Regions from separate parts of the Paenibacillus sp. XP01 genome, predicted to be linked through region 1. Evidence: riboswitches for the same ligand, from Rfam matches in the RefSeq annotation. Region 1 holds a riboswitch; the other holds the start of a gene.
What was found. A riboswitch is a leader RNA that binds a small molecule or an ion and turns the genes downstream of it on or off. The one in region 1 is predicted to bind thiamine pyrophosphate.

Region 2: another riboswitch for thiamine pyrophosphate. It lies ahead of thiC (phosphomethylpyrimidine synthase ThiC); the one in region 1 lies ahead of SNR34_RS02275 (ABC transporter substrate-binding protein).

Annotation. Positions count from the first base shown of each region.
Region 1 is NZ_CP139481.1:472,912-478,025, forward strand. It holds gene SNR34_RS02260 (ABC transporter ATP-binding protein) at 1-493, opposite strand, end outside; gene SNR34_RS02265 (ABC transporter permease) at 570-1,328, opposite strand; gene SNR34_RS02270 (MTH1187 family thiamine-binding protein) at 1,328-1,618, opposite strand; gene SNR34_RS02275 (ABC transporter substrate-binding protein) at 1,661-2,698, opposite strand; TPP riboswitch at 2,895-3,006, opposite strand; gene SNR34_RS02280 (VOC family protein) at 3,089-3,475, opposite strand; gene SNR34_RS02285 (DUF2798 domain-containing protein) at 3,681-4,169, shown strand; gene serS (serine--tRNA ligase) at 4,496-5,114, shown strand, end outside.
Region 2 is NZ_CP139481.1:761,593-766,706, forward strand. It holds gene SNR34_RS03590 (alpha/beta hydrolase) at 1-897, opposite strand, end outside; gene SNR34_RS03595 (IclR family transcriptional regulator) at 1,430-2,173, shown strand; TPP riboswitch at 2,301-2,414, shown strand; gene thiC (phosphomethylpyrimidine synthase ThiC) at 2,798-4,534, shown strand; gene SNR34_RS03605 (hypothetical protein) at 4,684-5,114, opposite strand, start outside.

The DNA of each region.
Region 1 (5,114 bases):
GCTGCATTCCGCCGGACAGCATGTGCGGGTATGCCTGCTCGAAGCCGCCGAGGCCGACGCTCTCCAGCCATTGGCGCGCTTCGGCAAGCGCGGTTTGCCGCGGCTGGGCCGATGGAGACACTTCGCCCGCAAGCAGCACGTTCTCTTCGATGGTGCGCCACGGGAAGAGCGCAGGTTGCTGCGGCATGTAGCTGATCTTGCCGCGCTGGCCGGTCACGTTCTCGCCGTTCATCCAGATCTCTCCCTGCTGCGGCTTCAGCAGCCCGCCGATGATATGGAACAGGGTGCTTTTGCCGCAGCCGGACGGTCCGACGAGTGCCACGAATTCGCCTTGCCCCACAGTCAGGGAAATATCGTTAAGCACCGGCAGCTTGCTTCGCCGCTCGCGGAAGGAGGCGTGCACATTCCTGACGTTGAGCGCAGGCGCCGTTGCCGATGCCGATGTCGGTGCCGTGCCGTCAGAGTGAGCTGCACCCGTTTCGCTTGCCTGCATAGCTGGGGCAGCCGCTGGTGTTGCCGGAGAACCGGTATGATTCATGTCGTATTCACTTCCTTGGTTCAATGTCGGGTTAGCGCTTCTGCGGCCGCCATTTAACGAGCAGCTTCTCCAGCAAGGCAATGAGCAGGAAGAGCAGCAGGCTCAGCGCCACGATGATCATGATGGCGACGAATAATCGATCTGTCCGGTAAGCGGACTTCTGCAGCATCATGTAATAACCGATGCCCTTGTCGGCGCCGATCCATTCTGCGATGATGGCGCCCATAACGCTGTATGTGGCGGCAATCTTCACGCCGGAGAAGATGGAGGGCAGCGCATGCGGCAGCTCCAGCTTCCAGAAGATGTGGCGGCGCGATGCACCGGCCATGCGCATGTAATTCATCATGGCCGCATCCGTGCGGGTTAACCCGTCCATGGCCGCTACGGCGACCGGGAAGAAACAGACGAGAACGATCGTGATCAGCTTGGGCAGCAGCCCGAAGCCGAACCAGATCAGCAGGAGCGGAGCCAGCGCGATGGTGGGTATGTTTTGACTTAAAATAAGCAAAGGGTATAACGCCTGTTTGAGCAAAGGAATAAGATGCAGCACCATCGCGATCAGCAATCCGACGGCCGTGCCGGCAGCGAAGCCGATCAGGGTAAGCTGGATGGTAGCCCAAGCATGCATGCCGAGGCGATCGGCTTGAGATGCCGCTTCGCGGGCGATGTCCGAGGGTGCGGGAAGCATCCACTTTTCAATATGGAACAGGGATACGGCTCCCTGCCATAACGCGATAAAGAGAATAACCGCCACGAAGGGCGGCCATACGCTTTTCCAGTATGAATTCATTAGCGATATTTCTCCGTGAGGGCATCCATGCTGAACCCGTCAGGGCTATGGGCAATTTTGATCTGGGAAATGATGCTTGGGCTGCCGGCCTCCACGAGTGCTTCGTGCATTTTGCGCACGATCTGCAGCAGCTCCTCAAGTTCGCCTTCCATGGTCGTTTCCAGCGGGTTTACTTGATATTTGACGCCGGATTGTTGAATGACTTCGATCGCGCGATCGACGTAAGGATAAGAGTTTTCGCCGTTCGGCGTTTTGGGAATCACTTGTATGCTAAGCAGTGTGCTGGCCATGTCCATTCACGGCTCCTTCCGATTTCGTTATATAGTTGCTCGTTATTGTGGTAAAAATTCGTTCGTATACGCTTTGGAAACGTCGACTTGCTGGTCGAGCAGTTTTTTGCTGAACATCCAGTCCGCGTAATTTTGCCAAACTTCCTGTTTCTGTTCGCCCCAACGTGCGGCATCGTCCTGATATTTCGGGCTGAGCCACTTCTGGCTGGCGAGTACTAAATCCTTGTCGAGGTCCGGAACGGCCTTCAGCAAAATGTTGGCAGCCTCCTCCGGGTGATCGATCGCATATTGATATCCTTCGGATGTCGCTTTCATGAACGCTTTAACCAGCTCCGGATCATTCTGAATCGTCGTTTCGTTGGTTACGAGCACAGGCGTGTAATAGTCGAGCGCTTCGGAGTAATCCTTGACGTACAGCATGTCGATCGGTTCATTCCGCAGTTGTGCTTCAATCCCGGTCCACGCATAGAAGATCCAGGCAAAGTCGATGTCGCGTTTCACGGCAGTGAAGAAATCGGCATCGCCCATATTGATGTTTTTCACCTTGGAGACGTCGGCGCCTTCGCCTTCCATAATCGATTGCATGACGGCTTCTTCTACCGGAGAGCCCCAGCCTCCATAAGATTTGCCTTCAAAGTCTTTGGGCGATTTGATATTCCGGTCCACCGGAGCGGCAAAGCCGGACGTGTTGTGCTGAATGACCGCGGCGATGGATACGAGCGGTACGTTTTGCGTGCGTGCTTGGGTTACGCTCTCCTGGTAACTGACGCCAAAAGGGACCTCGTTCGAGGCTACCATCGTGTCCGCTCCGCCTGCGCCAGGCTGCACGATTTCGACGTTAAGTCCCTCGGCTTTGTAAAAGCCTTGATCCACCGCAGCGTACAGGCCGGTATGGTTCGTATTCGGCGTCCAATCGAGCACCACCTTAACGTCTTTCAGTGCGGCATTGCCGCCTTCGCTTGCCTTTTCCGTGCTGCTGCCGTTCTCGCCGGCAGGTGCCGCTTCCTTGCCGCCGCATGCGGCAACGGTTACGAGGGTGATGCACAAGAGCATCAGGCCCATCATTTTGCGCCATTTCATTTCTTTTTCTCTCCTTCATATTGTCCGGCCATCGGCACGGGTACTCCTTGGCTTCATGTCCACAACATCTGATTAAGAATGCCATATCAGGGGAATTGCATCGCGGTCCACACGTTCTGATATTAACAAAAAAGCGTCCCGTTATTCGGGACGCATGCAGGCGTTAGAGAATGGCCACCAGCCTTGGGGCTGTGCCTTGGTCAATATACTCCGATTCCTACGCTGGCATGATCCAGATCAGGTCTAAGGGTCAGTATCTTATGGGATACACTCTCAGCCGGCCAATTCCGACACCCCTGGGAAGCTATGAAGTTACGGGCGTTGCTATCACAGTAATTATAGGCAAGAGTCCGGATTGTGTCCAGTAAGGAATTGGAGGGACGACCGGGATTACCGTTGGAAAAATTCAATCCATTCTTTTTCAGGTCCATAGATGAAGAAGTAACGATATCCGTTCGGCAAGGTTACAATCTCCCCATCGATGAACTCTGCATCCGTTGCCTGAATGCGCCGGTATTCCGCTTCGATGTCCTCCACATGGATGGCAAAGTGGTGCACCGTTCCTTCGGATGGCAGCTTGTCGCTATACCCCTGAATCAGCTCGATCTCGGTCTCGTCGCTCCCGTTAAAACCGAGAAATGCCAGCTGAATGACACCGTTGGTGTGAGTCAACCGTCCCTTCAGTTCCAGACCGACAATCTCGGTATAGAAGCGGAGCGTTGTTTCCAGATCGCGAACGGAGATTCCGACGTGGTCGACGCGTTTTTGAAAAGCCATATGAACATACCTCCCGGGGCAGATAATTCGCCATTAGCATTTTAGAAATAGAATAGATGTGGAAATCCAAGCTGTCAAGTTGGAATTAGAGCGGCAATTGAACGCGCTTACGTAAAAAATAAAGATTTAAATTTTAAAAGTTCACAATTTGTTCACTTATGAAGGGCATAACGTGATCACTATAATGATCAAATGAACAGAAAGGATGAGTACATTGCCAACAACGAAAAGAGAACAAGTGGTGTTCGGATTAATGATGTGCTTCGGCATGGTCACGATCATGCTGTTGTTTAATCTGTATAACAGCGGAATGATCGGGAAATTGTCTTTGATGGAGATTCTGCTGCAGTTTGTGATCTGTTTTGTGGTCGCTTTTGCGGTTGAATCGATATTGATAGGTCCTGTGGCGAAAAAAGTAGCGTTTTCCCTGCCGTTCGACAAGTCGAACAAATTGGTGGCCGTGTTGACGCTCTCGTTTTTTATGGTGGTCGGCATGGTGTTGGTCATGTCTTTCTATGGTGTAATGACATCCTACCTCACCAATGGACTTGGAGGTCGTTCCATCCTGCGAAGCTATGGTTCGGCGATCGGCCATAACTTCTTGCTGGCACTTCCGGCACAGCTTCTGGTGGTGGGGCCGATCGTTCGGGCTGTATTTGGCAATGTGGTGGCCAGAAGCAAAGTCAGCGCTTGACCGATCTGTCTTATTTCCTGGGCAATGGTCGTTTGAAAACATAATGAATGAAGCTCTTGCGAATGGGGGAGCATTTCATATATAATCATTGTCAACAATTGCAGATCGGAACTATGCCGTTGAAGAGCATCCAACTCGGAGGCGTTTTCGCCAGGGGAGCGAACCCATTCCCCAAGTTAACCGGAACCGCCCGTTACCGCGGACCAAGAGGCTGGACACAGGATTACCTGTCCCGGCAAGTTGGGTGGCACCGCGAGCAGAGCGCTCCTCGTCCCAAGGGATGAGGGCGCTCTTTGCATTTTTATAGCCCAAAGGAGACGGTGTACATGTTGGATATGAAATGGATTCGTGCGCATGCGGATGAGGTTCAGGCGGCCGCGGACGGCAAAAAAATCAAGGTTTCGGTTCGCGAGCTGCTTACCCTGGACGAGGAAAGAAGAAGGCTTTTGCAGGAAACGGAGGAAGGGCGCCGCTTGCGGAACGCCTGGTCGGCAGAGATTGGCAAGCTGATGCAGGCTGGAGATCGGGCACAGGCGGAAGAGCTGCGGACACGCGTAAAGGAGCTTAACGACAAGCTCCAGCAGAATGAGACCAAGCTTGCCGACGTGCAGGAGGAGGTAACGAGACTGCAGTGGCTGGTACCGAACGTGGTGTCGCCGGATACGCCGGCAGGAGCATCGGATGAAGATAACGTTGAAGTGCGGCGTGTCGGTGAGATTACGAAATTCGATTACGATGCGAAGGATCATGTTGAGCTGGGTGAAATGCATGACATGATCGACATTGCCCGAGGCGTAAAAATCGGCGGCACTCGCAGTTATGTATTGAAAGCGGCAGGTTTGCTTTTGCATCGGGCCGTACAACAGTTAGCCCTCGACCTATTATTGAAGAAAGGCTTCACGCCGATGGAAGTGCCGCTGATGGTGAGGGAGGAAGCGCTGGTTA
Region 2 (5,114 bases), 290 kb from region 1:
AACGATCCATTCCTCCGAATTGGCATTCGACTGGTTGGCGGCGAGCAGCTCCGCGATCGGGTAAGGCGCCTTCTCGTCTTCCGTTCCATGAACGAAGAAGATCGGGAAGGGATAATCCTTCTTTTTGACTTCTTGGTACGGAATTTGCTGCAAGCCTGTGCCATTCAGGACAGGGAACAGCAGGTTCAAAATTTCCAGCGTCGGCTGGCGCGGCAGGTCAATTTGATTATGGATATTATGGTATAGCGTATCCGGTTCCAGCAGAAACGTGCTGTCCAATATCATGGCGTCGACGTCCTGGGTCAACAGCCCTGCCTGCAATGCCGTACCCGCTCCCATCGAAAATCCCCATACGACGATTTCCTGGGCGCCGCGCTGTTTGGCGAATTGGATCGCTCCGAGCAATTGCTTGGATTCCGCCTTGCCGCCCGTAGCGACGGCTTTGTTGACCTGGGAGGCAAAACCATAATCGAACATCACCACGTTGAACCCAAGCTGATGGGCATAATGCGCCAAATCGTACATGGGCACCCAGGTTTCCTCCCGGTTGGCTCCGTATCCATGGCTGAAGATGATCGTTTTGTTCACGTCGGCGTCGGCAGGAATGTACCAGCCTTGCATGATGCGGCTTCCGTCGACGGCCGGGAACGTGATGTCTTCGTATTTCATGTTTTTGGCCTGCATCGGATTGGAAAAGACGGGGGCTACCGTAGGGTTGGACAGCACCCAAGCGATGTAGCCGTGAAGCGCGATGAAGCAAAATAACAGAAAAAATACAACGGAGAGCAGCAACGCCACGATAATATGTTTAAGCCGGATCAGCCTCGGAGACAGCGAAGAGGGCAGATCGGAAACTTTCGTTTGCAGCGGGGCCTCGCTCTGGGATGTCGGAAACATACATGCCCCTCCTTTGTTGAATCGGCTAATTCTCACTGACGATCATTTTCTCCAAACCTGCCCGCCGCCGGATTACTGGGGCGCAGAGGAGGAAAGAGTCAGATTATGTCGACATGACAAGTTCGGTTCCGTGAAAAAAACAGAGTTGGACGGTTATACTTATACCATTCAGGCATAAGCGAAAATATGAATTCGCTTTCGGAAAGTTATTCCAATAGGAACGAGAAAATGTGGAAACGCTCGTTCTTTTCCTCTTTGTGATGGCGAATAGACTTTTTATTATCGTATGTTCCACCATAGCCAATGTCAATTCTTCAGGCGTATTTGTTACCTAATTGTTATATAGTTCTTTAGATGCATGGTTATTATTTCCTTTGAGTGCAAAATACAGGGGATGAAGTCTGATAACCTAGACCCCACGATACTTCTTCCGGTTCGAATTTAACGGGCATCGGTTTACAGATGGAATCGTTTCTCATATAATTTATGTAACCGAGTTTCATGTGATGAAACATGAGGAGGGCATTCTGCCATGGAGGACCGAAAGTTAACCGTCCGGGCTGTAGAACGGGCGCTGGATATATTATTGTGTTTTACGACCCGCAGCGATCTGGGATTGACCGAAATCGCCAGCCAGATCGGATTGCATAAGAGCACCGTGCATCGCCTCATGGCTACCCTGGAAGACCGGGGATTTGTGATCCGCGATGCGGCGACCGAGAAATACAGACTCGGCATTCGCATTTGGGAACTATCGGCGCATATGTCCCGGAGCGACGATCCCGCCATTTTGCTGCTGCCGGCGATGGAACGGCTGAGAGATCGGCTCGGGGAGACGGTAAGCTTGTATCTGCGCGACGGTGCCGAACGGATTCGGATACAGGCCGTACAGAGCGATCAGGCGATCCGCCGGGTGGCTCCCGTTGGCGCAAGACTGCCGTTGTCCGTAGGGGCTTCCAGCAAGGTGCTGATGGCTTTTGCAAGCGAGGAAGACCGGGAAGAACTGATGAACGGCCCGGAATGGCCCGTATTCATCGATCCGCAGGCGTATTTGGCGCAGATGGCGGATATTCGGACCGCCGGCTACGCCACAAGTTACGAAGAGCGCGAACCGGGGGCCGCGGCGGTGTCCGTGCCCATTATGGGCCGGGATGGCCGGATCGCAGCCGCGTTGTCCGTATCGGGGCCTGTCAGCCGCCTTTCCCAGGAGACGCTCCATGAGTATGCTCCGGTCCTGAAAGAAGCCGCCGCGCAGATGGGACTTATGCTGGCCTGATCCGAAACGGCATTTTGGAAAATAAGGTTGTTTTTCCGCCATGTTTAGGCTAATCTGTAATGGACAGCCCAAGACATGGGCTGACTGAACTGAATAGGACGCAGCGGCAAAGTTGCCGCTAGCCGTCAAACGTTACTGGGGGAGTCCGAATTGTCCGGACTGAGACGGAATCGCATGAGATTCCGGACCCTTAGCACCTGATCTGGATCATGCCAGCGTAGGGAAGTAATCGGCGAAACAACGACGAGCATCGTCAATATGCCTTGAGTGAAGCTCCCCTGTGGGTAGACTTGCCGTGGCACGTTTGGCGATGAAGGATAAAGCCGGTTCCCTGGGGGAACCGGCTTTTTTAATGCAGTATCCGAGAAATCATCGCATCTCCGTGGCGTTCCGACAAGGTGGAGATGTGTGATGCGGCGGCCATGGTTGCCATGTTCCCGCCCGCCCTGGAGCTGTATCCGTGCTTTTGAATTCGCCCGTGCTGTACTTCCTTCATGCTTGGCCTGATGAACAGGTGCGCAGAATGAGCAATGCCGGACCATACCATGAGGAGGAGAATGAGCGATGAGCACAGGACACGAAACAGCGGGACAGGAAAACCATCGGGATACGGAAAAAGAAAGCATGGGGCGGCTGCGGCCTTTTCCGGGCAGCCGCAAGGTATACATTCAGGGCTCGCGACCGGACCTGTTGGTCCCCGAACGCGAAATTGCCCTTCATGACACAAGCACTCCCCAAGGGGTGGAGCATAACGAACCGCTCCGCGTGTACGATACGAGCGGTCCGATGACCGATCCGGATTATGAGGTGGACATCCGGACGGGCCTGCCCGCGCTGCGCAGACAGTGGATTACGGAGCGCGAGGACGTAGAATCGTACGAAGGCCGGACGATTAAGCCGGAGGACAACGGCTTGAAGCCGGGCAGCACAAGAGCTGGAGCCGAGACGTATCCCGGCGTCACCGGGAAACCGCTGCGGGCACGGGAAGGGCGATGCGTGACGCAGATGCACTATGCACGGAGAGGCATCATTACGCCCGAGATGGAATTCGCGGCCATCCGCGAAGGCGTGGAGCCTGAATTCGTACGGCAGGAGCTGGCCAGCGGCCGAGCCATTTTGCCTTCCAATATCAATCATCCGGAGAGCGAACCGATGATGATCGGACGCCATTTCCACGTCAAAATCAATGCCAATATCGGCAATTCGGCCGTATCGTCTTCCATTGAGGAAGAGGTCGAGAAGATGACCTGGGCCGTCCGTTGGGGAGCGGATACGGTGATGGATCTGTCCACGGGCAAAGACATTCACACCACCCGCGAATGGATCATTCGCAATTCGCCGGTACCGATCGGCACGGTGCCGCTCTATCAGGCATTGGAAAAGGTCGGAGGGGAGGCGGAGGCGCTGACGTGGGAGCTGTACCGCGACACGCTGATCGAGCAGGCCGAGCAGGGCGTGGACTACTTTACGATTCATGCGGGCGTGCTGCTCCGCTATATTCCGATGACTGCCAAACGGATGACGGGCATCGTGTCACGGGGCGGATCGATCATGGCGGCCTGGTGTCTGGCGCATCATCAGGAAAATTTCCTGTACACCCATTTCGAAGAAATCTGCGAGATCATGAAGCGGTATGACGTCGCCTTTTCGCTGGGAGACGGCCTTCGCCCGGGCAGCATTTATGATGCCAATGACGAAGCGCAGATGGCGGAACTCGCGACGCTGGGGGAATTGACCCAGATCGCCTGGAAGCATGACGTGCAGGTGATGATTGAGGGTCCCGGACACGTGCCGATGCACAAAATCAAGGAAAACGTGGACTTGCAAATGGAGATTTGCCAGGAAGCGCCGTTCTACACGCTCGGCCCGCTGACCACGGACATTGCGCCGGGGTACGACCATATTACGTCGGCCATCGGGGCGGCCATGATCGGCTGGTTCGGCACATCCATGCTCTGTTACGTTACGCCGAAGGAACATCTCGGCTTGCCGAACAAGGACGATGTGCGCGAAGGCGTCATCGCCTACAAAATCGCGGCCCATGCCGCCGATCTGGCCAAAGGCCATCCGCGTGCGCAGCGCCGGGACGACGCGCTGTCCAAAGCCCGCTTCGAATTCCGCTGGCGCGACCAGTTCAACCTGTCGCTCGACCCTGAACGGGCCATGTCCTACCACGACGAAACACTGCCTGCCGAAGGAGCGAAGCAGGCGCATTTCTGTTCGATGTGCGGACCGAAGTTCTGCAGCATGCGCATTACGCAGGATATCCGTGCATTTGCCGCGGAGAAGGGATTGTCGGAACAAGAGGCGGTTGCCGCAGGCATGCAGGAAAAAGCCGAAGAATACCGGATGCGCTCATAATGCCGGCCTTCTTGGGCGGTTGTCCGCGAATCCGTTAAATTGGCGTTATTGTCTGTCCGCAACAAAACGGACAGGAGGAGAAGCCAAACAGCAAAAAGCAGTTCATCTCCCTATCTTGGGGAATGAACTGCTTTTTTGCATGTCATGCATCACAAGCCGGACTTTAGCTGCATATTCAATTCCCGTTGCAAATACGGTGCCAGAACGGAAAGGGGACTGTGCACGGTTATGCCGCTAGCCATCGTTACCCGTGCTGCCGCCGGAGCCATGGACAACTGGGCGGCAATCGGCGTCCAACCCGAATATCGTTCGGCATGCCGCATCAATCCCGCCTGAACGGCTGCCGCATAACCTTCGCGGTCACCGCGCATAATCAGCTCGAACGTGCCTGGCAGCAATACGCTCTTGGCTTGAAGGGCATGATTTGACGCGTGATGTTCCTCCTCCGGCTGTAAATGGCGCAAAAAGCGGTCCATCGTTCCTTGGACGGTGGCTGGGTTGGTGAAGGCGAGCAAATAGGGCTTCGGCTGGCGCTGCATCATCGATAACAAGGGATCGTCGATGCCGATCACGGGAATGG